Regions from separate parts of the Massilia sp. PAMC28688 genome, predicted to be linked through region 2. Evidence: predicted binding sites of a transcription regulator. Region 2 holds the regulator's gene; each other region holds the start of a gene.

Region 1 (10,540 bases), 2.6 Mb from region 2:
ACACCTTCGAGGCAGTGCTTGGCAACCGCTTCCCGGACAACCAGATCCTGAGCCACGACCTGATCGAAGGCTGCTACCTGCGCGCCGGACTGCTGAGCGACGCCCAGCTGTATGAAGAATATCCCTCGCGTTACGCCGACGATGTCAGCCGCCGCCACCGCTGGACGCGCGGCGACTGGCAGCTCGCCGGCTGGCTGTTCCCGTCCGTGACCAATGCCGCCGGCAAGCGCGAACGCAACCCGCTCAGCGTCCTGTCGCGCTGGAAGCTGCTCGACAACCTGCGCCGCAGCGTGGTGCCAGTCATCCTGACCACCTTGCTGCTCCTGTGCTGGGCGCTCATGCCCGCACCCCTTTTCTGGACCGTGGCGGTGGCATCCGTGATCTTCCTGCCAACCCTGATCAGCGCGGTCTGGGACCTGACGGAAAAGCCGCACGATGTGCTATGGCGCCAGCATGTCGCGACCTCCATGAAGGGGACGCGCCTGATGTTCGGCCACTCCTTCCTGTCCTTTGCCTTCCTGCCGTATGAAGCATATTTCAGCGCCGATGCCATTTGCCGCGCGCTGTACCGCATGCTGGTATCGCGCCGCAAGCTGCTGGAGTGGAAAGCGTCGAGCATGCACCGCTCGGCCAATGACCTGGCCAGTAACGTGCGCACCATGTGGATTGGCCCCGCGCTGGCCATCGTCACCGCCATCCTGCTGCAGCTTTACCGGCCCGAAGCCATGCCGGTAGCCGTGCCGGTACTGCTGCTGTGGTTCCTCTCGCCCGCCATTGCGTGGTGGATCAGCCTTCCGGTGGCGCGCGACGCGGCGCAGCTTGAGTCCCCGCAGACCGTGTTCCTGGAGTCGCTGGCGCGCAAGACCTGGAGCTTCTTTGAAACCTTCTCGGTCGCCGAAGACAACTGGCTCGCGCCCGACAACATGCAGGAGCATCCGAAGAGCGTGGTGGCCCACCGCACCTCGCCCACCAATATCGGCATGGGCCTGCTGGCCAACCTGACCGCGTGGGACTTCGGTTTCATCACCGCAGGCCAGGTACTGCAGCGCTGCGAAGACACATTGCGCACCATGGGCCGCATGGAACGCCACCTGGGCCACTTCTACAACTGGTACGACACCCAGACCCTGGCACCGCTGCACCCGCGCTACATTTCCGCGGTTGACAGCGGCAACCTGGCCGGCCACCTGCTCACCCTGGCCCCCGGCCTGCAGGACCTGGCCGAGCGGCCAATCGTCAGTCCCCAGACCATGCACGGCATCGCCATCACGCTGCGCGTGGTGCAGGAACATGCTGCCGAAGCGCCGGGTGGCGTCAAGAGCGCCATCGATGCAATGTCCGCCGAACTGGCGCCCGACCGCCTCAAGCACGTCGATACGCTGCCCGGCGCGGTGGATGCGCTGCGCCGCCTGTCAAGTGCTGCCGATGCCATTATCGCGTCCATGCTGCCGGCCGGTGAACCGAACCTGCAGTGGTGGGCCGACAAGCTGGCCGACCAGTGCCGCGTGGCCTATGCGGAGCTGATGGAACTGGCGCCGTGGATGCAGTCGGCCCAGGAATACGTATTCGATTCGAGTCTCACCCGCATCCCGACCCTGCGCGAGCTGTCCGGGTTTGTCCTGGCGGGCAGCCCGGTAACCGACCTGGCACCGGCCGAACGCGATCGCCAGCAGGTGCTGGCAGCGCTGGTGGAGCGCGGCAGCGAGCGCGCCACGCGCCGCATCGAACAGATCGAGCGCCTCGCGGCGGAAGCGCGCGATTTCGCCAATATGGATTTCCGTTTCCTGTACAACAAGACGACCGACCTGCTTGCGATTGGCTACAACGTCTCGGACCGCCGCATGGATGCCGCCTGCTACGACCTGCTGGCGTCCGAAGTGCGGCTGTGCAGCTTCGTGGGCATTGCCCAGGGCCAGTTCCCTCAGGAGCACTGGTTTGCCCTCGGCCGCCAGCTGTGCATCGTCGGCGGAGAGCAGCTGCTGCTGTCATGGAGTGGCTCGATGTTCGAGTACCTCATGCCGCTGCTGGTCATGCCGACCTATAAAAACACGCTGCTCGACCAGACCTACCACTCGGTCGTCAACGCGCAGATCGACTATGCGCGCCAGCGCGACATCCCGTGGGGCATTTCGGAGTCCGGCTACAACACCGTGGACGCGTCCATGAATTACCAGTACCGCGCCTTTGGCGTGCCGGGTACCGGCATGAAGCGGGGCCTGGCCGACGACGTGGTCATCGCGCCATATGCCACCATGATGAGCCTCATGGTCAAGCCGGAAGAAGCCGTGGCCAACCTGCAGCGCATGGCCGAACTGGGTTTCATGGGCAAGCACGGCTTCTACGAAGCGATCGACTACACGCCATCGCGCCTGCCGCGCGGCCAGAACTTCGCCATCGTCAAGTCCTTCATGGCGCACCACCAGGGCATGGGCTTGCTCGCCATTTCCTACCTGCTGCATGACCGCCCGATGCAGCGCCGCTTCGAGGCCGATCCACTGTTCCAGGCCACCATGCTGGTGCTGCAGGAGCGCGTGCCGCGTGCAGGCGCCTTCTATTCCAACACTGCGGAACTGGCGGCCATCCGCGCCCCGGCGCAGGAAGCAGCTGCCGCGCCGATGCGTGTGATTACCCAGACCACCACGGCGCAGCCGGATGTGCAGCTGCTCTCCAATGGCCGCTACCATGTAATGGTCACCGGCGCCGGTGGTTCGTACAGCCGCTGGAAGGACCTGGCGGTGACGCGCTGGCGCGAAGATACCACCTCCGACGACTACGGCAGCTTCTGCTATGTGCGCGATGTGGAGAGCGGCCATTTCTGGTCCACTGCCTATCATCCGACCCTGGTGGAGCCGAAGAGCTATGAAGTCATCTTCTCGGAAGGTCGCGCGGAATTTCGCCGCCACGACCGCGGCATCGACCTGCATACCGAAATCGTGGTCTCGCCGGAAGACGACATTGAAATGCGCCGCACGCGCATTACCAACAAGTCGTCGGTCAGGCGGATTATCGAGTTCACCAGTTATTCAGAGGTGGTGATGGCGCCACCGGCCGCCGATTCGGCGCACCCGGCGTTCCAGAAGCTGTTTGTGCAGACCGAAATCCTGCGCAACGAAAATGCCATCCTGTGCACCCGCCGCCCGCGCCACAAGGGCGAACAGATGCCATGGCTGCTCAACCTCATGACCATTCACGACGGCGCGCTGCAGGATGTGTCGTTTGAAACGAGCCGGCCGGATTTCCTTGGCCGCGGCAACAGCACCGTGGCACCACGCGCCATGCTGGAGCCACAGGCGCTGGGCGGCATGGAGGGCTCGGTGCTCGATCCGGTGGCGGCTATCCGCTACAAGGTCACGCTGGAGCCGGATGAAACCGTCACGCTTGACGTGGTGCTGGGCATGACCGAAACGCGCGAAGCCGCGCTGCACCTGATCGACAAGTATCAGGATCGCCACCTGGCCGACCGCGTGTTTGAACTGGCATGGACCCATAGCCAGGTGGTACTGCGCCAGCTCAATGCAAGCGAGTCGGACGCGCAGCTGTACAGCCGCCTGGCCAGCATGGTCATTTATCCGAACGCCGCGCTGCGCGCCGACGCCGCCATCCTGACGCGCAACAACCGCGGCCAGTCCGGCTTGTGGGCGTACGCCATTTCTGGCGACCTGCCGATTGTGCTCATGCAGATCAAGGATCCGGCCAACATCGACCTGGCGCGCCAGATGGTGCAGGCACACGCCTACTGGCGCCTCAAGGGCCTGGTGGTGGACCTGGTGATCTGGTACGAAGACCAGTCGGGCTACCGCCAGGCGCTGCACGACCAGATCATGGGCTTGATCGCCTCGGGCATCGATGCCCAGGCCATCGACCGGCCAGGCGGCATTTTCGTGCGCCTGCTCGACCAGATCTCGCCGGAAGACCGCATCCTGATGCAGTCGGTGGCACGCGCCATCGTGTCCGACAGCCAGGGCACCCTGGCCGATCAGGTCAAGCGCGCCACACCGGCCCTCACCCGGCTGCCGCTTTTGTCCGTGGACAGCCGCAGCGAGCCGTACCAGCTGCGCACCGACGTGCCGATGCCGAACTACGAGGTGATTCTCGATAATGGCATGGGGGGCTTCAGCCAGGATGGGCGCGAATACATCATCCGCACCAGTGGCGCCAAGCGCACGCCCGCGCCGTGGGTCAATGTGCTGGCCAATCCCAATTTTGGCAGCGTGGTGTCGGAGAGCGGACAGGCTTATACCTGGGCCGAAAACGCGCACGAATTCCGCCTCACGCCGTGGGACAACGATCCCGTGTCGGACCGCAGCGGTGAAACGTTCTACATCCGCGATGAAGCCACCGGCAAATTCTGGTCGCCCACCGCGCTGCCAGTGCGTACGGATGGCGAATACATCACCCGTCACGGTTTTGGCTACAGTATCTTCGAGCATGCGGAAGAGGGCATCCACAGCGAGCTGATTACCTTCGTGGCGCTGGACGCATCGATCAAGTATTCGGTCATCAAGCTGCGCAATGACAGCACCGTTCCGCGCCGCCTGTCGGCAACCGGATATGTGGAATGGGTGCTGGGCGACCTGCGCAACAAGTCGTCCATGCACGTGACGTCTGAACTTGACCCGGTCAGCGGCGCTGTCTTTGCCCGCAATGCCTACAACACCGAGTTCACGGGGCGCGTGGGCTTCTTCCACGTGGACGCGCCTGCACGCACCGTGACGGCAGACCGCACCGAGTTCATTGGCCGCAACCGCACGCTCGCCAATCCTGCCGCCATGACCCGTTCACGCCTGTCTGGCAAGATGGGCGCGGCGCTCGACCCGTGCGCGGCCATCCAGGTCATGCTGGAACTGCAGCCCGGCGAAGAGCGCCAGCTGGTGTTCATGCTTGGCGTGGGCGGGCGCCGCAATGCCGATGCCAGCGGCGTGATCCAGCAGTACAACGGCAGCCCCGCCGCGGCCGACGCTTTCGACAAGGTGCGCAAGCACTGGGATCACACCCTCGGCGCGATCCGCGTGCAGACGCCGGACCCCGCGATGGACGTCATCGCCAACGGCTGGCTCATGTACCAGACCATCGCCTGCCGCCTGTGGGCGCGCAGCGGCTACTACCAGTCCGGCGGCGCGTTCGGCTTCCGCGACCAGTTGCAGGACGCGATGGCCATGATCCACACCGAACCACACCTGCTGCGCGACCACCTGCTGCTGTGCGCCGCCCACCAGTTTGTGGAAGGCGATGTGCAGCACTGGTGGCATCCGCCGTCGGACCGGGGCGTGCGCACCCACTGCTCGGACGACTTCCTGTGGCTGCCGCTGGCAACGCACCGCTACGTCATCGGCACCGGCGACAGCGGCGTGCTGAAAGAGGTGGCACCCTTCCTGGAAGGGCGCATGCTGACCCAGGAAGAAGAGTCCTACTACGACATGCCGCACCGTTCCAGCCAGAGCGGCGACCTGTACGAGCACTGCGTGCGCGCCATCAAGCGCGGCCTGCGCTTTGGCGTGCATGGCCTGCCCTTGATCGGCACCTGCGACTGGAACGATGGCATGGACCGCGTGGGCAACGAAGGCAAGGGCGAAAGCGTATGGCTGGCCTTCTTCACCTATGAAGTCCTGCAGCGCTTCTCCGAAGTGGCGACCGTGCACGGGGACCCGGCCTTTGCCACCTTCTGCCTGGAGGAAGCGGCCAAACTGGCCAGGAATGTCGAGGAAAACGCGTGGGATGGCCAGTGGTACCGGCGCGCCTACTTTGATGACGGCACGCCGCTTGGGTCCGACACCAACGATGAATGCCAGATCGACTCCATCTCGCAAAGCTGGGGTGTGATCTCGGGCGCGGCCGACAAGACCCGTACCGCGTCGGCCATGAAGGCGGTGGACGAGCGCCTGGTGCGGCGCGACTTTGGCCTGATACAGCTGCTCGATCCGCCGTTTGACGACGGCGTGCTCAATCCCGGCTACATCCGTGGCTATGTGCCGGGCGTGCGCGAGAACGGCGGGCAGTACACCCACGCCGCCATCTGGACCGCCATGGCCTTTGCCAAGATGGGCGACACCGAGCGCGCATGGGAGCTGCTGCGCATGATCAATCCGGTCAATCACGGGTCCACCCCTGAAGCGACCGCGCTGTACAAGGTGGAGCCGTATGTGGTGGCAGCGGACGTGTACGCAGTCTCGCCGCACATCGGGCGCGGCGGCTGGACCTGGTACACCGGCTCGTCGGGCTGGATGTATCGCCTGATCGTCGAGTCCCTGCTGGGCGTGAGCCTGGCCGGTGACCGCCTCACCATCACGCCGCACTTGCCAGCAGACTGGCCGGGCTTCGCGCTCGACTACCGCTACCGCGGATCGACGTACGCGATTGTGGTGAGCCGCGGCGCGGCGGCCGGCATGATGGTCGACGGTAGCCCTCACGAAGGCAATGTCATCACCATGGTCGATGACGGCATGACCCACCGCGTGGAGTTGCAAGTGGCGTCGTAATCCCGGTCCGGGCGCCTGCCCGGGCTGTTAATTTATTGTTGGAATTGGTGAGAATGTCTTGTTATGGACATTTTCATCATTTCCACAACAACGTTAAATAATTCTTTGCTGCACGTTTCGGATCGCAACGATCTGGCGCGTCACGCCTCTCCTGGCTTGCGCCCCTGCTGGTGCGATTTCCTTCTGGAAATCACCCTTCCATTTTAGTTAATTTATATCAATTTAGTCTCAATAAGAAAGGCAAATCGAATTTGTACGTCATATTGTCGTCATGCAAAGTAAGGAGAATAAATTGTCGATATATGCACATCAACCCGGGGAAAACCATGCAACAAAACAACATCAAAAAGCTCCTGCCACACGTAGCAGTTTTCCTGGCGTTGACTGCCAGCGCGGCCGGCTTTGCGTCGGAACTCGACCACCGCGAATTTGAAGCGAGCCTGCATGTGCCCTACAAGGCCGACAAGGCGGAAGCGAAGACGAATGCCCGCACATTTACCCTCGATTTTGAATATCCCTACGTCCAAAAACCACAGGACGTGAGCTGGAAGCTGGAAATCATCAGCCCGGCCGGAGAAGTGGTCAAGCAGTGGTCCGGCGTGCAGCGGCTGGTGAAAAAGGCGGTGGAAGTGAAGGTGCGCTGGGCCGGCCGTACGGACAGCGTCAGCGTTCCCGACGGCGTGTACCAGGTGCGCATGCAGGCGGTGGCCAATGAAGCGCCGGCGCAGGGCGCGGCCGACGGTTCGCTGATCGGCGTCGAGCAAACCCTGGCCGCCGCGCCGGAAGCGGTGATTGAACAATCGTGGGACCTGCAGATTGGTGCGGTGGCCAAGCCTGCCATGCCGGCCTTTCATGCCCTGCCCACCACGAAGCCAGCGGCGCGGCCCGGCGATGGCATGCCCGTGGCGATGTCGGCGCCGGCCCCCGCTTCGCTGCCCTACACCGTCTATTTCGCGAACCTGCACAGCCAGACCAATCACAGCGATGGCGGCGGCGCCGTCAACAACTGTTCCGGCTCGCAGGTGCCATTGGCCGCACCCTACGGACCGGCCGACGCATTTGCCTATGCCAAGGGCCGCGGACTTGACATCCTGATGACGTCGGAACACAACCACATGTACGACGGCTCCTCCGGCAGCAACACCTCGGCCAGTCCCACCACTGCCAAATCGTTGTACCAGGCCGGCCTGAATGCAGCCGCTAGCTTCAACGCAGCCAATCCCAACTTCCTGGGCGTGTATGGCATGGAGTGGGGTGTGATCAACAACGGCGGCCACCTCAACATCCTCAATTCGCCGGAACTGCTGAACTGGGAATACAACAGCAGCGGCCAGCTGCTCGGTGATACCTTCACCGACAAGACCGACTATGCGGGCCTGTACTCGCTGATGCGCCAGCGCGGTTATATCGGCCAGTTCAACCATCCCGCCAGCAGCGGCCAGTTCCTCGTCAACGGTGTGCCGCTTGGGTACACCGCCGACGGCGACCAGGCCATGGTCCTGTGCGAGGTGCTCAACACATCCGCGTTTTCCACCAACACCACCGAAACCGAGACTGGTCGCAGCACCTACGAAAGCGGCTGCAAGAAGGCCCTGGAAGCCGGTTTCCATATCGCCTTCAGCACCAACCAGGATAACCACTGCGCCAACTGGGGCGCGTCGTACACCAACCGCACCGGCGTTTTGATCCCCAACGGTACCCCGCTGACACAGGCCAGCTTTGTCGACGCGCTCAAGGCGCGCCGCGTGTTCGCGACCATGGACAAGAACTCGCAGCTGGTGCTGACCGCGAACGGCCGCATCATGGGCGAGCGCTTCACCAACAGCGGTCCGCTCAACCTGGTGGCCAACTTTGCCAACACTGCCGGCCAGAGCGCTGCGACCGTGTCGATCGTCGAAGGTGTACCCGGCCGCAACGGCACGCCGACCCAGCTCTCCGCCACGGCCAATACCACCATCACCCCGGCCGTGGGCGAGCACTATTACTACGCCAAGGTAACCCAGGGCGACGGCAAGATCCTGTGGTCGGCCCCGGTGTGGGTCACGCAAACCGGTTCCACCGGCGGCGACACCACCAAGCCGACCGTCTCGGCCAGCCAGAGTGGCACCAGCGGCACCATCACGCTGTCGGCCACCGCGAGCGACAACGTGGGCGTGTCGAAAGTGGAGTTCTACGTCGATAATGTACTCAAGGGGACCGACACCAGTGCGCCTTACTCACTGGCGCTTGACTCGACCACGCTCACCAATGGCAGCCATTCGCTGACGGCCAAGGCCTTTGATGCGGCCAACAACAGCACGCTGTCGGCGCCAGTGAGCTTCTCGGTCAATAACACCACCTCGGTGACCAAGCAGCTGGTGCTTAACCCCGGCTTCGAGTCCGGCGGCACCTCCTGGACCGCGACCAGCGGCGTGATCACCAACGACAGCGGCCAGGCCGCCCGCAGTGGCACCTGGAAGGCATGGCTGAACGGTTACGGCACGGCGCGCACCGATTCGCTGTACCAGCAGGTGACGATTCCATCGACCGTGACCTCCGCCACGCTCCGGTTCTGGCTCAAGGTGTCGTCCAGCGAAACGACGACCACCAACCCCTACGACACGCTCAAGGTCCAGGTGCGCAATGCCAGCGGCACCGTCCTGGCCACGCTGGCAACGTATTCCAACCTGAACAAGGGCACCTCGTTCCTGGAAAAGAGCTTCAGCCTCACGGCCTACAAGGGCCAGACGGTGAGCCTGTACTTTTTGGGCGTGGAAGGATCGACCGTGCCGACTTCCTTCATCATCGATGACGTGACGCTGACGACCCAGTAAATACAGTTTGCTTTTCTCTTCGGGCCCGCTTTTTCGAAGGCGGGCTTTTTTTCGTGTGCTGTATGGACAATGCCGTGGCGCTTTCGTTCGATTGGTGAAAGTGATATTCTGCCTGCGCCCAACAGGAGACGACATGTACACCATCAGCACCTTGCGCGCCGCCGCGTGCCTCTTCATCGCCCAGTGCAGTGCCTTTGCATTCGCCCAGGATCCCCTTAGCTACGCTCGCTATGACCAGGTGAAAACCACCGACCTGCACATGGACCTGAAGGCCGATTTCGGCACCAGGACGCTGTCCGGATTTGCCGAGCTGTCGCTCGACTGGATCGACAAGAAGGCGAATACCCTGGACCTGGACACGCGCGACCTGGCGATCAGCAAGATCGAAGCGCTTGGCGCCAACGGCAGCTGGACCCCTGTGACCTACAAGCTCGATGCACGCGATGCTGAAAAAGGGCAGGCGCTGCACATCGCCGCTCCCGGACAGCCGCGCAAGGTGCGCATTCACTACCGCACGGCGCCCACGGCCAGTGCCCTGCAGTGGCTCAACCCGGTGCAGACCATGTCGGGCAAGAAGCCTTTCATGTTCAGCCAGTCGCAAACCATCGATGCCCGCTCATGGGTGCCGGTGCAGGACACGCCTGCCGTGCGCTTTACCTACAGCGCCCGCATCGATGCGCCACAAGGCCTGCGCGTGGTCATGAGCGCCGATAACGATCCCAAGGCAACAGGCAAGGGTGGCTGGCGCTTCAAGATGCCGCAGGCGATTCCTTCTTACCTGCTGGCGATCGGCATCGGCGAGATCGACGTGCGCACGCTTGGCCCGCGCACTGGTGTGTACGCGGAGCCCAAGCGCATCAAGGCTGCCGCATACGAATTTGCCGATACCGAAAAGATGATCAAGGCCGCCGAGTCGCTGTACGGCCCGTATCGCTGGGGACGTTACGACATGCTCGTGCTGCCGCCATCATTCCCGATTGGCGGCATGGAGAACCCGCGCCTGACATTCCTGACGCCGACCATGATCGCCGGCGACCGCAGCCTGGTGGACCTGGTGGCGCACGAACTGGCGCACAGCTGGTCCGGCAACCTGGTGACCAACGCCTCGTGGAAGCACTTCTGGCTTAACGAAGGTTTCACTACCTACGTCACCACGCGCATCCTGGAATCGATGTATGGCGAGGAAGTCGCGACCATGAACCTGCAGCTGGAGCAGGAAGAAGCGCTGGCGTCGCTGGCCACCATTGCACC
Region 2 (10,540 bases):
CCGCAGCGGGCGCTCCAACACCATGCCGGCGTTTGACGACTTCCTCGGCGAAGGCAAGGTCCATGTGCTGGCCGCCTATGTGTGGAGCCTGTCGGCCGATCCTGTCAAGCTGGCACAAAAATGAACGCACCGGAAGCGAAGGTCATTCGCATGTACGCCGCGCGGGAAGAGATTTACCCGCGCGAGGCGAAGGGCCGCTATGCAAGCCTGCGCTGGGCTTGCGTATGGATGACGCAGCTCGTGTTCTACGGGATCCCGTGGCTGAACTGGAATGGGCGCCAGGCCGTGCTGTTCGACCTGGCCGCGCGCAAGTTTCATATTTTCGGACTGGTGCTGTGGCCCCAGGACTTCATTTACCTGGCCGCGCTGCTGATCATCAGCGCCTGGCTGCTGTTCCTGGTGACGGCCATCGCGGGCCGGGTGTGGTGCGGCTTTGCCTGCCCGCAGACCGTGTACACCGAGATCTTCCTGTGGATCGAGCGCCAGTTCGAAGGCCCGCGCAGCGCGCGCATCCGGCTCGACCGCCAGCCATGGTCGCTCGAAAAGCTGGCGCGCAAGGGGGGCAAGCATACGGCCTGGGGCCTGGTGGCGCTGTGGACCGGTATCTCCTTTGTCGGCTACTTCACGCCAGTGCGCTCGCTGACCGCCTCCATCGCCACGCTCGGCCTGGGCCCATGGGAGTGGTTCTGGGTCGGCTTCTATTCGCTGGCAACCTACGGTAACGCCGGCTGGCTGCGCGAACAGGTATGCAAGTACATGTGTCCCTATGCGCGCTTCCAGAGTGCGATGTTCGACAAGGATACGCTGATCGTCACCTACGATGCCGAGCGCGGCGAACCGCGCAATGCGCGTCGCGGCAAGGACAGCGGCGACTGCATCGACTGCACCATGTGCGTCCAGGTGTGCCCGACCGGGATCGACATCCGCAAGGGCCTGCAGTATGAATGCATCGGCTGCGCGGCCTGCATCGATGCCTGCAATGGCGTGATGGACAAGGTCGGCCTGCCGCAGGGTTTGATCCGCTATTCCACCAGCCAGGCCCTGGCCCGCCACTGGGACGCGCGCCAGATCAGGCGCCGCATCCTGCGCCCGCGCGTGCTCATTTACACAGTCTTGCTGAGCCTGTTCGCGGCCGGCTTCGTGATCGCGCTGGCCAGCCGCACCCCGCTCAAGGTGGACGTGATCCGCGACCGCGGCTCGATGGGGCGCGAACTGGACGAAGGCCGGATCGAAAACGTGTACCGCCTGCAGGTGATGAACACGGCCGAACAGGCGCACCGCTTCCGCGTCTCCGTGGGCGGCCTGGCTGGCATTGCCGTGGACGGCGAGGCGCACACGTCGATCGAGGGCGCCGCCACGCGCGCCATTGCCGTGCGGGTGCAGGCACCAAAGGGGGATCTGAAGAGCGGCTCGCATCCCATTCAATTTACGGTCAGCGCCCTCGACGACCCGGCCCTGCGGGTGGTGGAAGACGCGGTCTTCATCATCCCGCGCTAGAAAGTACATCATGCAAACTCAGTTCCCCTCCCTGCCCTGGTACCGCCATCGCTGGCCATGGCTGCTCATGCTCGGCCCCTTCATCATTGTCATTGCCGGCGTCATTACCGGTGTCCTGGCCTGGCAGCGCCAGGATGCGATGGTGGTGGACGACTATTACAAGCGTGGCAAGACGATCAACCTGGACTTGCGGCGCGATGACGCCGCACTGGCACGCCGGCTGGCGATCAACTGGCACTACGATGCCGGCAAGGGCGTATTGACGGGCCGGCTGAGCGCGGCCGGGGAAGCGGTGCGCGCGCCGTTTCGCATCCACCTGGCCCATTCCACGCAGCCGAGCAAGGACTTGACGCTCGACGTTTTCCCGAACGCTGACGGCAAATTCACGGTGGCGCTGCCGGCCCTGGTGCAGGCGCGCTGGCAGGTGACAGTCGAGGGCGGGGCGCGCGAATGGCGCCTGCGCAGCCAGTGGCTGTATCCGGCCCGCGCCGAGGTCCGCATCACGGCCGTGCCCCAGCCCGGATAGTGCGCGCACCGGACAATTTTGCGCTTGATGGCAATGATGGCGCACGGTAAGCTTAGTCATCCTTATCAGCTTCCGGATTGCCTGGAATACGTTGCCGATGGTCACTAAGACACGCCTGTCCGTCGTCCTGGTCGATGACAATGAACTGACCCGCGCCGCCTTGCGGCTGATGATTGCCGGGGACGCGTATGAGATCGTTGGCGAGGCTGCCAGTGGGCGCGCTGCCATTGAGCTAATCCTCAGGCTGCGTCCCGATATTGTGTGCCTGGACATCCAGATGCCGGACATTAACGGCCTCGATGTACTCGAATCGATCAAGGATGCCCATCCTGCCATGGTGGTCCTGATGGTTACGTCGAGTAACGATTTGCCCACCATCAAACGTGCGATTTCCCGGGGCGCGGCCGGTTTCATCGTCAAGCCATTTACCATGGGCACCGTGCAAGATAGCATGGACAAGGCCGCTGCCTTGCGGCGCAGGGCGCCCGGGTGAACGGCAGCGCGCCCAGAATTGTCGCGCTAGCCCTCGTTTATTTCCTGGCCGCGCAGCTGGGGATGCTGCTGGCGTTCGCCGATACCAATGTCACACCCGTGTGGCCGGCATCGGGCCTGGCATTGGCTGCCCTGGTGCTTGGCGGGCGCCGGCTCTGGCCGGGCATCCTGATTGGCGCGTTTGCGGCCAACCTGCTTGGCTTTGCGGGCGACGCGGCGCTGGACTGGACCCGCGCCGTGCCGCTGTCGCTCGTCATGGCCGGCGGCAACACGCTCGAAGGCGTGCTGGGCGCCTGGCTGTACCGGCGCCTGCGCAGTGAGGGCCCGCTCGTCACCATGGTCAACGTGAGCCGTTTTGCCCTGGTCGCGGTGGTGGTATCGACGGTCGCGGCCCTGGTCGGCACACTGTCGCTGCGCAATGCCGGGATCATCACTGCCGCCGAAGAATGGACGATTCTCTCGACCTGGTGGCTCGGTGACGTGGCCGGCATCCTGATCGTGGCGCCGGTGTTCCTGGTGTGGCGCGCGCATCGCGCCGGTGGGACGGGCCGCGGCGCCGAACTGGTACTGTTCTTTTCTGTGCTGGCGGCCCTGGTGTGGGGCATTTTCAGTCACCGCTTCAGCGCCGACGATTCCCCGCGCTGGATCGCCTATCTGCTGGTGCTGACCGTGGGCTGGACTGCCTACCGCTATGGCGCCCGCATCACCACGCTGGCCAGCCTGCTGATGGGGGCGGCCGCCACGGTGGGCACCACGCGCGGCCTTGGGCCGTTTGCCACCGGTACCCTGAACGATGCGCTGTTCGCCATCCAGTCCTGCGTGGCATTGTGCAGCGTGGTGGGACTGGTCCTGTGCGCCGACATCGACGCCATGCGCAGACGCGAGCATGGCGACCCGGTACGGCGCCGTGTGGTGTTTCACTGGTCCACGCTGTTCCTGTGCCTGGGCGTGACCATGCTGGTCTGGCAGCTGGTGTCGAGTGCCACCGAGCGACGTGCGCGCGACGATTTCGACAGCATTGTCGAAGGTGTGCGCCAGCGCCTGGGCGAACGGCTGACCGCTTACGAGCATGGCTTGCGCAGCTCGCGCGCGCTGTTTGCCGCCTCCGATGTGGTGAGCCGCGAAGAGTGGCACAAGTTCGCCGATGGCATGGACCTGCCGCGCAATTACCCCGGCATGCAGGGTCTTGGCTACGCCGCCATTGTCGATGATGCGGGCCGCGCGAGGCTGGAAGCGCAGGTCCGCGCCGAAGGCTTTCCGGCTTACCGCGTCTGGCCCGCGGGCGAACGCGGCCAGTATGCTGCCATTGTCTACCTGGAACCGTTCAGCGTGCTCAACCAGCGTGCCTTTGGCTACGACATGCTGAGCGAGCCGGAGCGGCGCGCCGCCATCGAGCGGGCGCGCGATTCCGGGCAGGCAGCCGTCACCGGGCAGGTGACGCTGGTGCAGGAGGCGGGCGCAGTCAGACAGCCCGGCTTTTTGATGTATGTGCCGGTCTACCGCAATGGTGTGGCGATCAATGCGGGTAATCGCCGCCAAGCGTTTGACGGCCTGGTATACGCGCCGTTTCGCATGCACGATTTCATGCGCCGCATCAGCAGTACCGTGCAAGGCCAGGTGCATCTGGAGATTTTCGATGGCGGCGGCACCCGGCCCGGTGATCTCATGTTCGCCACCTCGCACCCGTCGCCGGCGCAGATGCGAGCCTACCCCAACGCACTGACCAGCGTACTGCCGGTGGACCTGCCGCAGCACCAGTGGACCATGCGCGCCGTGGCGCTGCCCGGTTTCGAGGCCACGGTGGACCGCCAGAAGGCGCATATCGTGCTGGTGGCCGGCACCATCATCAGCCTGCTGTTTTTCGGCGCCGCGCGCACGCTCACCGCGCGCCATGAATTGGTCACCAGCATGGCCGAAGACATGCGCAGCGCGCTGCTGCAGTCCGAGCGCGCCTACCAGTCGATGTTCGATTCGGCGCTGCAGTTTTCGATTGTCGCCACCGACCTGGCGGGGACCATCACCGCCTTCAGCAGCGGGGCGGTACGCATGCTGGGCTACCAGCCGGCGGAACTGGTGGGCATTGAAAAGATGAACAAGTTCCACCTGCCGGCCGAACTGGCGGCGCGCCAGGCCGAGCTTGCGCAGGAACTGGGGCGCACGGTCGATGCCGACGAAGTGCTGACGGCGCGGGTGCGCCTGGGCCAGGCCGAAGTGCGCGAGTGGACCTATGTGGGCAAGAACGGCGAGCAGTTTCCCGTCAGCCTGGCCGTGACCCTGATTCATGACGCCAGCGGCAAGGTGAGCGGCTTTTTGGGCGTGGCCTACGATATTTCCAGCCAGCGCAGCATGCAGGACATGCTGATCCGGGCCAAGGAAGGGGCAGAAGCGGCCAGCCGCGCCAAGACTGATTTCGTGGCCAACATGAGCCATGAGATCCGCACCCCGATGAACGCGGTACTGGGCATTACCCATCTGCTGGGCAAGACTGCGCTGGCAGCCGAGCAGCGCAAATATGTCGACATGATCAGCAATTCAGGCCGGGCCCTGATGGCCATCCTCAACGATGTGCTCGATTTTTCCAAGATCGAGGCCGGGCGCATGGACCTGTCGCCCACCGCTTTTTCCCTCGACGACCTGCTCGACACGCTCGGGTCGATCATGACCGTCAATGCCGGCGACAAGCCGATCGAACTGGCGGCCTACGCCATGGCCGATGTGCCGCGCCAGCTGGTGGGCGACACGCTGCGCCTGCAGCAGATCCTGTCCAACCTGCTCACCAACGCGCTCAAGTTCACCGAACAGGGTGAAGTGGCGCTGGTGGTCGAACTCGAAGAGCGCTTTGATGCGCGTGTCACGCTGCGCTTTTGTGTGCGCGATACCGGCATCGGCATGGATGCCGAACAGCAGTCCAGGCTGTTTTCAGCCTTTACCCAGGCCGACGCCTCCACCACCCGGCGCTTTGGCGGCACGGGACTGGGGCTGGCCATTTCGCGCAGCCTGGCCGAACTCATGGGCGGGACCATCGCCGTGACCAGCACGCCGGGGTCGGGCAGCGTGTTCTGCCTGACCGTGACACTTGGCATCGATACCCAGGTCAAGGAAGACGTGCTGGCGCCATCGCTGCGCAAGTTGCGCCTGTTGATCGTCGATGACAGCCCGACCACCGTCGCTGCCCTGGAACAGCTGTGCCGCGCGGCCAACTGGCGCACGGTCTCGTTCAGCGACAGCGGCGCCGCCCTCGAGTACGTGCAGACGCTGGACCCTGGCGCCATGCCGTTCGACGCGGCCCTGGTGGACGCCAGCCTGGAAGGGGACGCGGCCAGCCGGCTGACGGCGGCCCTGGCCGGGATCTGCCGGCGCGCCGGCAAGCCGCTGCTGGCACTGCAGGCGCCGCACGCAAGGGCCACGGCGATGGCCACGGCGATGGGCGAGAGCAGTGGGCCGGTGGTGCTCAAGCCAGCCACCGCGCGCAGCCTGCGCCAGGCCATGCAGCAGGCGTTTGCACCGCCCGCGGCCGCGCGCAGCGGCATGCCGGTGGCGGCGCCGCGCCAGCGCCTGGCGGGCGTGCGCATGCTGCTGGCCGAGGACAACGACCTCAATCAGTTCGTGGCCCGCTCCATCCTCGAGGCTGAGGGTGCGCAGCTGCATATCGTCGGCGATGGCGCGGCGGCGGTTGACGCGCTGCGCGGGCCGGAGCGCTTCGACCTGGTGCTGATGGACGTGCAGATGCCGCGCATGGATGGCCTCGAAGCCACCCGCATCATCCGCCAGGAGCTGGGCCTGACCTTGCCGATCGTGGCCATGAGCGCGGGGGTGATGGTGGCCGAGCGGGAGCATTGCTCGGCAGCCGGGATGAGCGCCTTCGTGGCCAAACCGCTCGACCCGGCCGGATTCGTGCCAATCTTGCTGCGTCAGCTTGGAGCGGCGCCGGCGCCGGCACCGGTGGCGCAGCTAAGCGGGGTGTTCGATGTCTCCAAGCTGGTGCGCATGAGCGAAGCCAATGGCTCGCGCGCCGGGCTGGTGGCCATGATCGGCAAGGCCATCAAGGCGGCGCAGGCGCAGCGTGCCGAAATCCCGGACCTGTATGCGGCAGGCGATGTGGCGAGCGTGCTGCGCCGCCTGCACGATTTGCGCGGCACGGTGGGCATCCTGGGCGCCAGCGATTTTGCACAGGCCTCGCTGGCACTGGAAAGCGCCTTGAGGGAGCAGGGCAGGCACAGCGAGCCGCAGTTCGATGCCATGCTGCGCGAACTGGACCGGGCGCTGGGCGTGGCCCAGGCCTGGTGGCGCCAGGCCGACCCTGGCGCGGCAAAGGAATAGGCAAGGGGCGCAGCTCAGGCCCGGCGCACGACCACAATCAGGAGATAGGGCTGCACTGTTCGGTACCCGCGGCCATGGCCCGCATGCGGGCCGGGTCGAGAATGGTCATTGCGCGCTTGTCCACCGCCAGCAGGCCCTGCTTTTTGAAGCGTGACAGGATGCGGCTGATGCTCTCGATGGTCAGGCCGAGGTAGTTGCCGATGTCTTCCCGCGACATGCGCAGCTGGAACGACTGCGCCGAATAACCGCGGGTGGCATAGCGCGTCGATAAATTGGTGAGGAACACGGCGAAACGTTGTTCCGCGCGCATATTGCCCAGCAATAGCATGACATTTTGCTCACGCGTGATTTCCTGGCTCATGATGCGGTGGAAGTGGCGCAGCAGCGTGGGCACCTGGCCAAACAGGTCTTCCAGGTGGGCAAAGGGAATTTCGCAGACTTCGCTGTCTTCCAGGGCCACCGCGTCGCAGTGGTGGCGGTCGCCGCTGATGGCGTCCATCCCCAGCAGCTCGCCGGCCATCTGAAAGCCCGTGATCTGCTGCTCGCCGGCGGCATTGACCTGCAGCGTCTTGAAGTGGCCGAAGCGAATTGCATACAGGTTGCGAAACGGCTCGCCCATCTGGTACAGGCGTTCGTCGCGCGCCACCCGGCGCCGCTGGCCGATGATGCTGTCAAGCCGCACCATGTCCTTTTCGTCCAGCCCCATTGGCAGGCAAAGTTGATGCATGCTGCAGGCACCGCAGCTGGCCTTAAGCGCGGGAACATTTAAAGGGATCAGGGCGGTGGATTCATTCATGGGCACATGATACCGCAGGGGGCAGGCCGGTGGCGCCCCAAATTGGCCATGGCTACCGTGCCGGAGCGCTATTTCCGAGCAATTGTGCGCGCTGGCATCGAACTTGGCCGGTGTAAAATTGGCATATGATAAATATGGAATTACCGACCGATCCGGCATCCATGCCCGCCTTCCTGACCGGTGGCGGGCGCATGGCGCAGGAAATTGCCAATGCCAACTGGGCCGGGCATCCGCTCGGGCCGATTCACCAGTGGCCGGCCGCACTGCGCACGGCCTTGTCCATGATGCTCAATTCCCACACCCCGTCCTACCTGGTGTGGGGCAGCGAGTACTATGGCTTTTTCAACGATGCCTATATACCGCAGCTGGGGCTCAAGGCGGACGGCGCCCTCGGTGCGCGCTTTCGCGACACCTGGGCCGAAGCGTGGGACGTGGTGGGCCCCATTGCCGAGCGCGCCTTTGCAGGCGAAGGCAGCCACTTCGAGCAGATGCCCATTGTGGTCGAACGCTCGGGTTTTCCGGAGCGCTGCTATTTCACCTTTTCATACAGCCCGGTGCGCGACGAACACGGGGATGTGGTGGGGGTGCTGTGCAGCACCACCGATGTGACGGACCTGACGCGGGCCCTGAAGGCGTCGCGCGAGCTGGAACAGCGCCTGCAGCTCTCGCTCGACGCTTCCGGCAATATCGGCACCTGGAGCGTGGACCTGGCATCGAACATGACGTATGTGGACGAACGCTTTGCCCGCCTGTTCCATGTCGATGCCGAAGCGGCGCGCGGCGGGCTTGACCTGTCGCGGTTTACCAGCATGATCGATGCCAGGGACCGGGACCGGGTGCTGGCAAAAATCGCCGCCGCCATGGCCAGCGGCGAGCTGTATGAAGCTGAATACCGCCTGCCCCAGTCTGACCGGGCCGAGGTGTGGGTGATGGCCAAGGGGCGGGTGTTCGAGGATGCCGTGAGCGGACAGCGCCGCTTTGCCGGCGTCGCCGTGGACATCACGGAGCGCAAGCGCCAGGAGCAGTCGCTCAAGGAAAGCGAGGCGAAATTTCGCACCATCGCCAACGCCATGCCGCAGATGGTCTGGTCGACGCTGCCGGACGGCTTTCACGACTACTACAACCAGCAATGGTATGACTTCACGGGCGTGCCCCAGGGCTCGACCGATGGCGACGCCTGGAACGGCTTGTTCCACGCCGAAGACCAGCCGCGCGCCATGGCGCTGTGGCGCGCCTGCCTGGCCAGCGGCGCCGTGTACGAAATCGAATACCGGCTGCGCCACCACTCCGGCCACTACCGCTGGGTACTGGGGCGGGCCCTGCCAGTTCATGACGAACAGGGCGAGATCATCCGCTGGATGGGGACCTGCACCGATATCCATGCCCACAAGGCCGCCCAGGAAGAGCTGCGCAAGGCCAACCAGCAAAAGGATGAATTCCTGGCCATGCTGGCCCATGAACTGCGCAATCCGCTGGCGCCGATCAGCACTTCGGCGCAGCTGCTTGGCCTGCCCAGCGTGAGCGCAGCGGCCATCAAGCGCGCCAGTGAAGTCATTACGCGCCAGGTCACGCACATGACCGGCCTGATCGACGACCTGCTGGACGTGTCGCGCGTCACGCGCGGCCTGGTCACCCTGGCCGACGACCTGTGCGAGCTGGAACCGATCGTCAGCAGCGCCCTGGAACAAACCCGCCCCCTGGTCGATTCGCGCGGCCACCAGCTGGTGCTGCACATGCCGCCCGGGCCGGTGAGCGTGCGCGGCGACCGGATTCGCCTGGTGCAGGTGATCGCCAACCTGGTCAGCAACGCCGCCAAGTACACGCCGCAGCGCGGACGCATCGAAGTAGCGCTGCACGCGGACGAGGAGCAAGTGCGGATCGAGGTGAGCGACAACGGCAGCGGCATCGAGGCCGACCTGTTGCCCCAGGTGTTCGACCTGTTCACCCAGGGCTACCGCACGCCGGACCGGGCCCAGGGCGGCCTGGGACTGGGGCTGGCACTGGTCAAGCATATCGTGGCCCTGCACGGGGGCAGCGTCACCGCGCACAGCGAGGGCACGGGACGCGGCGCCACCTTTACCGTGACCTTGCCGCGCCACGCCGGCAGCGCGCCCGGCGCCGTGGCCGGTACCGGCAGTCCGGCAAGCGCCAAGGCCTTGCGCATCATGATCGTGGACGATAATGTGGACGCGGCCCAGACCCTGGGCGCGCTGCTGGAAAGTGAAGGCCACGCCGTATCAATTTATTACGAAGGCTCGTCAGCCCTGCAGGCGGCCAGGCGCGACGTGCAGGATGCCTTTATCCTGGACATTGGCCTGCCCGACATGGATGGCTATGAACTGGTGCGGCGCATCCGCGCGCTGCCCGGCGCGGCCCAGGCCCGCTTCATTGCCCTGACCGGGTACGGGCAGTCGCACGACCGCGGCCTGGCGCTGGCGGCCGGCTTCGACCACCATTGCGTCAAGCCCGCACAGCCGGACGACATGCGGCGCTTCCTGCACGGCTGAAAAGGGGACGGTGGCGCAAGGCGGCGCGCCCACTGTCGTATGCCGTCCACAAGGGTGGCCGAAAGCCGCGCCCCTTTTTTTCTTGCTTGCGTATAGTGGTACTTATACACTGGCAACAAAAAATGACGATCCCGACCCTCTCCCCAAGTGCGCGTGACACGGCGCCAGGACCGCACGCCGCCGAGACGGCCACGGAAGGGGCGTTTTTCAGCCTGTTCCTGGACCATCCACAGCCCATGTGGATCTATGAACTGGGCACGCTGCGCTTCATGGCGGTCAATCCGGCAGCCCAGCGCACCTATGGCTACAGTGCCGAGGAGTTTTCCGGCATGACCCTGGGCGACCTGCTGCCGCCATCGCAGCAGGCGCGCTTCTTCGCCTTCCTGGACCAGGCCCCGGCTC
Region 3 (10,540 bases), 1.5 Mb from region 2:
TATCGTGCGGCGCGGCCCATCCAGGCAGGCTTGCATGCGTGCCACCTGGCCGGCCGAAAACATGACCATGGCGCGGTCGTCGACATAGTCCATGTAATTCATGTACATGTCGCCATTGGGCCCGTTGCTGCACGATACGCGCGGGAAAGTGGGGGCGCCGGTGTTGGCGCCGCCCTGGTTGGGCGTGTCGCCGACATTGTCGCTGCCGCCACAGCCGGTGCCGTCGTCGCCCCAAATATGGTTGAGATTGAGCCAGTGGCCGATCTCATGGGTGGTGGTGCGGCCCAGGTTGAATGGCGCCGCGGCGGTGCCGTTGGTACCAAAGCCGGTATGGGTCACCACCACCCCGTCGGTGGCAGCCGGACCGCCCGGGAACTGGGCGTAGCCCAGCAGCCCGCCCCCAAGCTGGCAGACCCAGATATTGAGGTAATCCGCCGCCGGCCAGGCATCGAGCCCGCCGGCGGCGCTGCTCTTGACCAGGTCGTCGTCCGAAAACTGGGCGATGCTGGTCTGGCGGCGCTCGATACCGGTGGTGCTGTTGCCGGCCGGATCAGTGTGGGCGAGGTAGAACTCGATCCGGGCGTCGGTCGCCAGCGGCAGGAAGGGTGCCGGCGTGGTGTTGACATCGGCATTGGTGCGGCGGAAGTCGCGGTTGAGCACATCGATCTGGCTGTTGATCTGCGCCACCGAGATATTTTGCTGGGCCGTGTTCCAGACCACGTGCACGACCACGGGGATGCGGGTGATGCCGGTACGCTCGGCGGTGCGGGCCCCGGTTTCGTACAGCCGCGCCTGGTTTTCAATGCGGTCACGGGCGCGCGCGTAGTCGGGCATCGTTGATAACAGGCGCCGGTGCACTGCCATGGTGGCACATTTGCGCACCGGCGGCGCGTCTTCCGTGCTGCCGCGCGCATCATGCTGGCCAGCGCCACCGCTGCCATTGCCGCCGTTCATGCCATTGCCGCCGCCATGGCCGCCTCCCTGCCCTTCCTGGCGCCCCCCATCCATGCGCTTGCCGGGCATGTCCTGAGCGCGACCAGCTGCCGCCGGCGCCACCATGTCGCCGGAGGGCATGGCCGCGATGTCTTCGCGCGCATACAGGCCAGGCATGCCGCGCTCATCCGGCGCGCCGCTCACCTCGGTCTCGCCTGGCATGGCAAAGCCTTGGGCGCCACTGTGCCCATTACCCTGCTCTGGCGTGGCCGCTGCCTCCGCAGGATGCTCGTGCGACTCTTCAGAACTGCCGATGCATGCGTCAGTGGATACTGAAGCGCTTTTTGCCGATTTCGTTTTCATGTCATCCCTTTCGTCTGTTATGCCTTTCGTCCCTTGTCATCCGTGGTCCCCACAATCGGTCGTGACTGCGCCACTGCCGGTAAATACAATCTACTCTTCACGTGTGGTTAATCTGCTATTTATTTTTTAATGAAAAAACGAACTTCATAGATCACGTCTACCAGGCGAAGTCATCGCTTCTGCCACGCCCTTGAACAGCATGCCGGGCGGTTTTTGACCAGGAAAATGGCGACGCCGCCAGCATCTGGCGAGGCACCACCAGAGCAGCCGATGTGTCGCAAAATTGCAGCAATTTGCGGCGCGAGGGTGTCCAGTAACCTTACATTGGATGAGGTCGCTTTTGACTTGACGCGGAGCAAAATGGGGCCATCCGGGTAGCGCAAGAATGGGATTCCCGCATGCCACTTTCGCGCATGCCCGAAAGGTCCCATGAACGCTTGCCGCTCCCTCGCCGCCCTTGCCCTGCTTGCCACCTCGCTGCTCCTGGGCGGCTGCGCCAGCACCAGCGTCAGCCTGGTGGAAGTGCGCGAATTTGCCAGCGCCTCCACCAAACTGGGCGGCTATGCGGAACTGTCGAAGCGCTACCGCGACACTTACCAGCGCGAAAAACCCTATCTGACTCCGCTGACCGAACGGATGGCAAAGGAAAACGATGTCAAGCGCCGCGCCGCCTACGACGACTTTGCCAGCGCCCAGAAGGCGCTGGTGCTGTACATGCAGACATTGAGCGTATTGGCCAGCGATACCCGCTACGACCTCACGCCCCAGCTTGACGACATGGGCAGCGGCATCAAGGCCCTGGCCGGGAGCGGCATGGAACAGAAACACGCGGTGGCCTATACCGGGCTGACGCGCCTGCTCACCCGCGTCATTGCCTCCGGTTACCAGGGCCGCAGTGTGGAAACCATGGTGCGCGACGGCGAACCCCACGTGCGCGTGCTGCTCGACGGCATGATGGCCCTCACCCGCCTGTACAGCAAAACGCATGAAAACGAGAAAAAGACCGTGCTCGGCATTTTTGATGTGGAGATACCTTTCGCCAGCAAGCCGCAAGACCGCATGCTGGTCACCATGGCCAAGGTGCATTACCAGGACAAGGTCAACGAATACAAGGCGCTCGACAAGCGCTATGACCTGGCCATGCAGGGCCTGACCAAGGTTGCGCTGGGCCACCAGAAGCTGCGCGAGCGGCTGGACAAATTGCACACGGACGAGGTGCGCCACATGCTGGCCGACTATGCGCGCGACCTGCGTCTGATTTACCTCGGCCTTCATCAATAATTCCAGGGAGTGCATATGAACAGCGAACCATCCGGCCTGGCCACGGCCGTACAAATCGAAGCGCTGGCCGACCAGCTCACGCTGGCAGCGGACGAACTGCACGCGCGCGTGATGAAGTCGATCAAGGCCCACAAGGATGGCGCCATCAGCGAAGCCGAACAGGCGGTCGCGCGTTTGCTGCTGGAAGATGAGCTGGTCCTGCGCCAGCGCGCCAACGGCTTGCTGGCGGACGCCGCCAGCTACGTGGTGGCATCACTCGGCCAGTCACAACAGGCGGTCATGCAGCTCACTGCCGACGCTGCCGAAAAAATCCGCAAGATCGAACGCCTGCGCGATATAACTGGCCTGGTCGGTGGCCTGCTGATGCTGGCGGGAGCCGCCGCCACTGGCAAGGTGCCGGCCATCATCACGGCCATCGAGCGCGTGAGCAAGCACGTGCAGCGGGTCAAGGCCAGCACACCGGCCAAGGATTGAGGAACAGGCCACGCCCGCGCCGGCATCGCGTGCGTGGCGCTCCCGCCCTCCGTGGAACGCGCTACACTGGATAGAGCGTGCCATTTTTTTTCACGGAGTCCATCATGAACGGTCTCGACGCTACGCAGCTCGCGCTGCTCACTGCCCTTCTCGAACGCCGCCATGCCGAACTGAACGGGCAGGAGCGCGTGCACAGCCAGGCCGACGCACGCGAACTGGCGGTGCAGGAAATCGAAACGTCGCCGGCAGACAAGGCCACGGTACGCCTGCTCAACGAACTGGCGCAGGAGGCGGCCGGCCTGCATCACCAGCAGCTGCGCAGCGTACGCCATGCGCTGGCCAAAATTGCCGACGGCAGCTTCGGCCAATGCGAGGAGTGCGGCCACCCCATTGGCTTTTCGCGCCTGCAGGCCAGGCCCGAAGCGCGCCTGTGCATTGCCTGCCAGACGCGCGCCGAGCGCCCTTAAGTGCAGCTCAATGGTGCCTGCTCATCACAGTGTCAGCTTCCCCTGGTGTCAGCTCCCCTGGTGTCAGCTCATGTGCTGCCCACCGTTGATGGCGATATTGGCGCCAGTGACAAAGCCTGCTTCCTGGGAAGCAAGATAGGCCACCAGAGCCGCCACCTCGTCCGGCTCGCCCAGCCGGCCCATGGGAATTTGCGGCAGGATCTTTTGTTGCATGATGTCGTCGGGCACCGCCATGACCATCCTGGTGCGCAAATAGCCTGGCGAGACGGTGTTGACGGTAATGCCGTGGCGCGCCACCTCCTGCGCCAGCGACTTGGTAAAGCCATGCATGCCGGCCTTGGCAGCGGCGTAATTGGCTTGCCCGAAAGCGCCCTTTTGCCCGTTGACGGATGAAATATTGATGATGCGTCCCCAGCGCTGTGCCAGCATGGGTTCGATGGCCTGGCGGCTCATGTTGAAAACGCTGTCGAGATTGGTGCGCAGGACGTCGTGCCAGTCCTGCAGCGCCATCTTGGCCAGGCTGCGGTCGCGGGTAATGCCGGCATTGTTGACCAAGACATCGAGCCGTCCCATGTCGGCCAGCAAAGTTTGCATCATCCATTCGGCCTGGGCAAAATCGGCCACATCGGCCTTGTAGGCGCGAAACCGGTAGCCGTCGTCGCGCTGGGCCGCCAGCCAGCCTTCCGGCGCCGTGTTCGATGGCGAATACGTTGCCGCAACCCGGAAACCGGCATCATGCAGCCTGCGGCATAGTGCCGTACCCAGTCCACCCATGCCGCCGGTCACCAACGCCACACGTTGTACAGCCTCTCCTGAAGGGCTCACCCCTGTCTGTTCCATGACACTTCCTTTTTTATTGGTAGGAGGCCAAGTCTAGGAGGGACGAGAACGCGTAATATTGAGCAATGTCAAAGCTGCCGCGATCTGGTTTAACATGATGGTGATCAATCCTAGCCAGAAGGTAGCCTGATGCCATTCAATACTATTCTTGTGCATATCGATGACAGTCCCTACCTGGCGCGCCGGGTCGATGTGGCGGCCGCGCTGGCGCCTCCCGGGGGGCACCTGATCGGCGCTGCCGCCACCGGCGTATCGCGCTTCCTGTACCACAGCATGCCGCCGGAACAGGATGACCCCACCCTGGCCCTGCACCTGGACATGCTGCGTGAACAGGCGCGCACGGCCCTGGCAAGCTTTAGCCAGCGCTGCGGCGAACTGGGTGTGGCATCGTTTGAAGAACGCATTGTCGACGACGATACGGCGGCCGGCATCAGCCTGCATGCGCGCGCCGCCGACCTGGTGGTGGTGGGCCAGGCCGAGCCCGATGGCAAGCCGGCCAATGCCGAGATTCCCACTGCCGTCATCACCCACGCCGGGCGCCCCGTGCTGGTGGTGCCCTGGGCGGGCGGGCTGGCCGGCGCCGGCCAGCACATCCTGGTGTCCTGGGATGGGGGGCGTGAAGCGGCGCGCGCCATGCAGCTGGCGCTGCCCTTGCTCAAGGCGGCGCGCAGCGTGTCCATTGCCGTGTTTGAAATGCCCGCCACCGCCCATACGGCAGCCGATGCGCTGGCGGCCGATCCGCGCCCATGGCTGGCCAGGCACGGCATCGAGGCCGAGTTATCGGTGCATGCGGTGGAACATCATATGCGCCTGTCGCGCCGCCACGAAGTAGGCGAACGCCTGCTGTCGCTGGCCACCGAGCGCGGGCACGACATGCTGGTCATGGGTGCCCACGGGCATTCGCGCCTGCGCGAGTCGCTGCTGGGCGGAGTCACGCGCACGGTGCTCGCGTCGATGACCGTGCCGGTCCTCATGGCGCACTAGGCAAGATACCGGAAGCGCATCGGGGCGACGGGTAGCGCGGTGGCGCGGTGGCGCGCTGGCGTTAACGCAAAAACGCTTCCGCAGAAGCGTTCTTGCTGGCTGCGATGCTGCCCCCGCTTAGTGGTACAGCTTGGGCAGGCTGGTGGGATCGAAATCGGTCCAGTCGCCATTGCGGATGGTGCCGCGTGCCCGCTCGATCTGGTCCGAACCGAGGCGCTGCAGCACTTCGAGCGCGCGCTGTTCGTCCGCTTCCTGCTCGAACGCCACTGCCACGATCATGCCCGCATGGCGCTGCACGAACTCATTCTTGACGCCGCCTTCTTCTTCCTCCCCCGCTTCCTTCATCTTGGAGAAACTGAACAGGGAACCCACGTGGGCACCCACCAGCCCGCCAATGACGGGACCGGCCGGGCCGGTAAACGGGGAAGTGGCCAGTCCGACCGCGGCGCCCACTGCACCACCGGTGGCCAGGCCTTCCACCACCCCTTCCGGTGACTCCTTGGCGCCCGGGGACGTGATGTTGTCGCCGCCAATGGGGGTGGCATCATGCTGGCCGGGCTGGCTCAGGTAGAAGCTGCTGATCTGGTCTTCAGCGAATCCAGCGCGCATGAGCTCGATTCTAGCCTGCTCGACTTGGTCCTGAAGTTGAAAGTGTCCTGCAACGATGGTCGACATGCTGAATTCCTCCTGCGTAAATGAGCTTTCAGGATGCGCCTGTCGCCTTGCTTTTTCTGTACGCCAGCGCACCTAGCAATTGCATCATTGCCATTGACCATAACCGCCGGCGGCCCAGGGCGACGGCTCCGGCTGGGGCAGCCAGGCGCGCGGGTCCACGCGGTAGAACTTGAACAGTTCCTGGTACAGGGCGCCATGCTGCTCGGACAGTTGCCACGGCTTTTCAAAAAAGGTTTCGGTGGCCACGGCGAAGAACTCCGCCGGGCTGGTGGCGCCGTAATGGTCCATCACGCTGTGCTGGCGGTACAGGGCGTCGGCCTGCAGGCTGGCAAAGTCGCGCGAGAGCACGGCCGACCAGTTGCGGTAATTGTCTTCGCTGCCCAGGTAAGGCGCACCATTGTTGCTGCCCGATTCACTGTCGAGCTGGTGGGCAAATTCATGCAGGACCACATTCTGGCCGTCGGTCCAGTCCGCTGCACCGCGCTGCACGTGGTCCCACGACAGGATCACCCGTCCGTCGCCCCAGGATTCGCCCAGCAGGTCCTGGCGCTCCTCGGTCACCACGCCCGCTTCGTCCACCTGCTTGCGCGGCACCATGAATGCGCTCGGGTACACCAGCACCGCATGCAGACCGGGATACACCCGGGTGGGCCGGTTGAGCAGCAACAGGCAGGCCTGGCCGGCAATGGCCACCCGCATCTCGTCCGTGATCTCCAGTCCCGCGCAGCCGACAAATTTTTTTTCGTGCAGAAATTGCTGTATCAAGCCGTGCAGCTGATGCTGGAGATCACCGGACATCTGCTGGTAAATCGGCATGGTGCGCAGCAGCGTCGCGCGCCACGCAGCCGGCAGGGGACGGGCACGCACGCGCTTCACGCGCCAGCCCGGCAAGATGAACGCGAGCGCAATGCCCGCGCTTGCCACGGCAATCAAGAGCAGCACATCCATTCAGGCTTCCTGCTGAAGATGGAATTCCCGGGCGAGCAGGCGGTAGGAATGCAGCCGCACCTGCGGATCGTGGGCCCAGGTATTGACGACAATATGGTCGAGACCGAGACTTGCCGCCAGTGCCCGGATCTGCGCGGCCACTTCCGGCCCGGTGCCCACCAGGGCATTGACGCGCAGCTGGTCTATGCGAGCCTGTTCGGCGGGGGAAAACGCATATGCGGCCGCTTCGTCCGGCGCCACCAGCGGACCGAGCAGGCCCTGCTCGAAGCGCACGCGCCAGTGTTCGCGCGTCATCAGCTGGCGCTCCGCCTCGGCCGTGCTGTCGGCGGCCAGCGCCCACACGCAGATGGTGGGACGCGCGCTGGGGAAGCGCTCGCTGGGGCGGTAATTCTGCCGGTACAGGTCGAGCGCCTGCTCCACGCCCAGGCCATCACTGAAGAAATAGGCAAAGGCATACGGCAATCCCAGGTGGGCAGCGAGCTGGGCCCCGTACCCGGAACTGCCGAGAATCCACATTTCCGGACTGGTCGGCCCTTGCGGCTGGGCCGTGATGGCACGGTAGGGATGGCCTTCGGGCAAGCGCTCGCCATCGAGCCAGCGCTGCAGGTCCGCGATCTGGCGCGGGAAATCATCGGCCGAGGGGCTGGCATGGGGATTGAGGGCGCGCGCTGTCAGGCGGTCGGACCCGGGCGCGCGGCCCAGGCCGAGGTCGATGCGCCCCGGCGCGATGGCTTCGAGCACGCGGAACTGCTCGGCCACCTTGAGCGCCGCATAATGGGGCAGCATGATGCCGGCACTGCCCACCCGGATCCGGCGCGTGGTGGCCGCCACGGCCGCCATCAGCACTTCCGGCGCGCTGCCCACGATGCTGCTGCTGTTGTGGTGCTCGGAGAGCCAGTAGCGTTCGTAGCCGAGGCGGTCGCACGCGCGCGCCAGCGCCAGCGAGGCGGTGATGGCATCGGCCGGGGTGCTGCCCTTGGCGGCGGGCGACTGGTCGAGGACGGACAGTTTCATGACGGCCGATCAGGGGTTCTGGCGCGCCGTCTTGAACCAGTTCTCCAGGGCGTCTGCATTGCCGATCAGCTTGCCGCCCATGAAGACCTGGGGCCAGGTCGATTCGCCCGAGACGGCGCGCAGCACGCTGGAATTGATTTTCTGATCCTGGGAAATTTCAGTGAACTTGATATCGTGCGACTTGAGCGCTTCCTTGGCGCGCGCGCAATGCGGGCAGCCAGGCTTGGAAAACACGACCACAGGTTCGGGAATCTCGGCGGCAGGATTGATATGGCGCAGCATGGTTTCAGCATCCGACACTTCAAACGGATCGCCGTCTTTTTCAGGCTCGATGAACGCCTTTTCGATAATCCCATCCTTGACCAGCATGGAATAGCGCCACGAGCGCATGCCAAAGCCCAGGTTGCGCTTGTCCACCAGCATGCCCATGCCCTCGCTGAAGTCGCCATTGCCGTCAGGGATGACGGTAATGTTCTCTGCATCCTGGCCATGCTTCCACTCGTTCATGACAAAGGCGTCGTTGACGGCCATGCAAATGATGTCGTCGACCCCGTTTTGGCGGAAGACAGGCGCCAATTCGTTATAGCGGGGCAAGTGCGTGGACGAGCATGTCGGCGTGTAGGCGCCGGGAAGGGAAAACACGACGACGGTCTTGCCCTTGAACAGATCGTCAGTGGTGATGTCCTGCCACTGGTTGTCCGGGCGGGCCTTGAACGTCACCTTGGGTACGGGTTTGCCTTCCAGCGATTCAGGGGTCGGTAGCATGACGGTATTCCTTTCGATATAGGGGGCGGGAGTGCGCCCGGCTTGCCATTCATGCACAAGTGGGGCCCCGCAACAGGATTTCAATCACCTTGCAAGGCTTGCCTGCAAGATATTTGCAGCCACAATGGCGAAAGCCCGGACCAGCCGGGCTTTTACGACAGGGAAGGCATCCGGCCGGATGCCCTGCCATCAGGACTGCTGTTCCTTGTTGGCCGAAGGCGCGGCGCCAAACAGGGCGGCGACCAGCGGATCGCGGGTGACCGGGCTGCGGTTGACGCGAATGGCATAGTGGGTGTCATCGGCCAGGATATGGAAGTGACGGCCGGTGCCTGCCATGCTTTGCTCGCGCAGGCCTGGACGCTCCTTGCGCGGGGCGGCACCTTCACGCTTCGGCTGCACAATGGCTGCCAGGAATGCCTTGACGCGCTCAGGGTCGGGCGAAATCTGGTACACGGCCTTGCCCAGGTAGGTGGCGGTGCCTTCAATATAGCGCGCCAGTTCGATAACGCCGGCTTCGCGCAGGTCACGGATGTACTTGCGTGCGCCGGAAGGCGAGAATTTCAGGAACCATGCGATCTCGTCGGCCAGCATTTCGTGGGTGGACAGTTCGCCAATCAGTTTTTGCATGTTCTCGATACGACGCTGCGTGGCCGAGGTGGAGCGCACACGCTCGATGGGTGCCATCGAGATGGGTGGGCGTTCCGCTGGCTGTGGCGCGACGCGTTCGATGAGGGAAGAATTTGCGGTGTGAACTGCCGTCAGATCGCCTTGTGCCACGTTACGCTGGTTGTTTGATGCATGCATGTTGAGTACTCCGTCAGAGAAGATAGTCATTGGACCGGTCCCGGCTCGTATCGTTTGACAGCCTGACAACACAAGGGTTCCGTCCTTCTTGGGAGCATATTGCCTGCGCCAGATCAACAGTTCTGTGCGCCATCGAACGTTCGAGCACAATTTACTTCCGCCCGTCATCTTTTTTAAGATTTGCAAAATCGCCACAGCAGATCGCTGCAATGTGCGTTGACGTACAGATGAGGGTGACGGGAGTACGTACTCTGGCCCTGTTCGCGCGATAGTGCGTGTGCAACGAAAAATCGAAGTCCAGTCCGCCTGCCATATGGCATGTGACACTTTATAAAAGGAAACCACCATGAAAATGACCACCCTCTGTGCCGCACTGCTGGCTGTCGCCACTCTGTCCGCCTGCGAAAAAACCACCGTCAACCCAGCACCAACCGTCGTGACCCCGGCCGTTGAAGTGCCAGTTGCTGCCCCGGCGCCCGTCGAAGTACCCGTACCGGTACCAGGCCCTGCCGGTGAGCCAGGCGCTCCCGGCGCCACCGGTGCACCTGGCACCCCAGGCGAGCCAGGCAAGGATGGCGACACCGTCATCGTTGTGCCAGAAAACAAGCCTAACTAAGACTCCGGTCTAGTTCCCAGGCGCCGCCGCCTCCTTCGGGACGCGGCGGCGTTTTGCTTTCCGCAGCGTTTTACACGATTTTTGCCTCAGCCCGCAGGCCACGCTGAACTCATCCCGTCCTCCCCCAGTCGAACAGGGCACGCAATTGCGATGTCGCCTACACTTTTTGACAACAATAGGGGAGTTTTCGTGAAAAAAATCCATCAGACCGTCAGCGCCGTCGTCCTGTCCTGTTGCCTCGCCTCAGCCCTTGCACAGGACATGGTCAATCCCTCCTGGTATTTACAGCCCCATGTGAGCGTGGCCCGCCCAGACCCCGACTTCGGCGTGGACGAACGCGACTACGGCGCGGGGATGCGACTTGGCAAACCCGTGC

The links. Region 2 encodes FNR, which switches genes on or off when oxygen is low (the NO sensors DNR and NnrR bind a similar motif). Its sites were predicted from a motif close to TTGATNNNNATCAA; they were not measured.
Region 1: the regulator FNR is predicted to act here: its motif matches at 6,684-6,697, upstream of KY495_RS06770 (CehA/McbA family metallohydrolase).
Region 3: the regulator FNR is predicted to act here: its motif matches at 4,417-4,430, upstream of KY495_RS00775 (universal stress protein).

What each region holds. Positions count from the first base shown of each region.
Region 1 is NZ_CP080378.1:1,504,534-1,515,073, reverse strand. Features, by position in the region: gene KY495_RS06775 (GH36-type glycosyl hydrolase domain-containing protein) at 1-6,476, shown strand, start outside; gene KY495_RS06770 (CehA/McbA family metallohydrolase) at 6,803-9,289, shown strand; gene KY495_RS06765 (M1 family metallopeptidase) at 9,423-10,540, shown strand, end outside.
Region 2 is NZ_CP080378.1:4,107,656-4,118,195, forward strand. Features, by position in the region: gene ccoP (cytochrome-c oxidase, cbb3-type subunit III) at 1-124, shown strand, start outside; gene ccoG (cytochrome c oxidase accessory protein CcoG) at 121-1,497, shown strand; gene KY495_RS18490 (FixH family protein) at 1,508-2,023, shown strand; gene KY495_RS18495 (response regulator transcription factor) at 2,121-2,516, shown strand; gene KY495_RS18500 (CHASE domain-containing protein) at 2,513-6,835, shown strand; gene fnr (fumarate/nitrate reduction transcriptional regulator Fnr) at 6,873-7,631, opposite strand; gene KY495_RS18510 (PAS domain S-box protein) at 7,766-10,138, shown strand; gene KY495_RS18515 (EAL domain-containing protein) at 10,261-10,540, shown strand, end outside.
Region 3 is NZ_CP080378.1:199,932-210,471, forward strand. Features, by position in the region: gene KY495_RS00750 (M43 family zinc metalloprotease) at 1-1,296, opposite strand, end outside; gene KY495_RS00755 (hypothetical protein) at 1,726-2,577, shown strand; gene KY495_RS00760 (hypothetical protein) at 2,593-3,051, shown strand; gene KY495_RS00765 (TraR/DksA family transcriptional regulator) at 3,156-3,518, shown strand; gene phbB (acetoacetyl-CoA reductase) at 3,582-4,358, opposite strand; gene KY495_RS00775 (universal stress protein) at 4,488-5,342, shown strand; gene KY495_RS00780 (hypothetical protein) at 5,460-6,017, opposite strand; gene KY495_RS00785 (zinc-dependent peptidase) at 6,102-6,965, opposite strand; gene KY495_RS00790 (LLM class flavin-dependent oxidoreductase) at 6,966-7,979, opposite strand; gene KY495_RS00795 (glutathione peroxidase) at 7,989-8,744, opposite strand; gene KY495_RS00800 (winged helix-turn-helix domain-containing protein) at 8,934-9,548, opposite strand; gene KY495_RS00805 (hypothetical protein) at 9,895-10,164, shown strand; gene KY495_RS00810 (OmpA family protein) at 10,354-10,540, shown strand, end outside.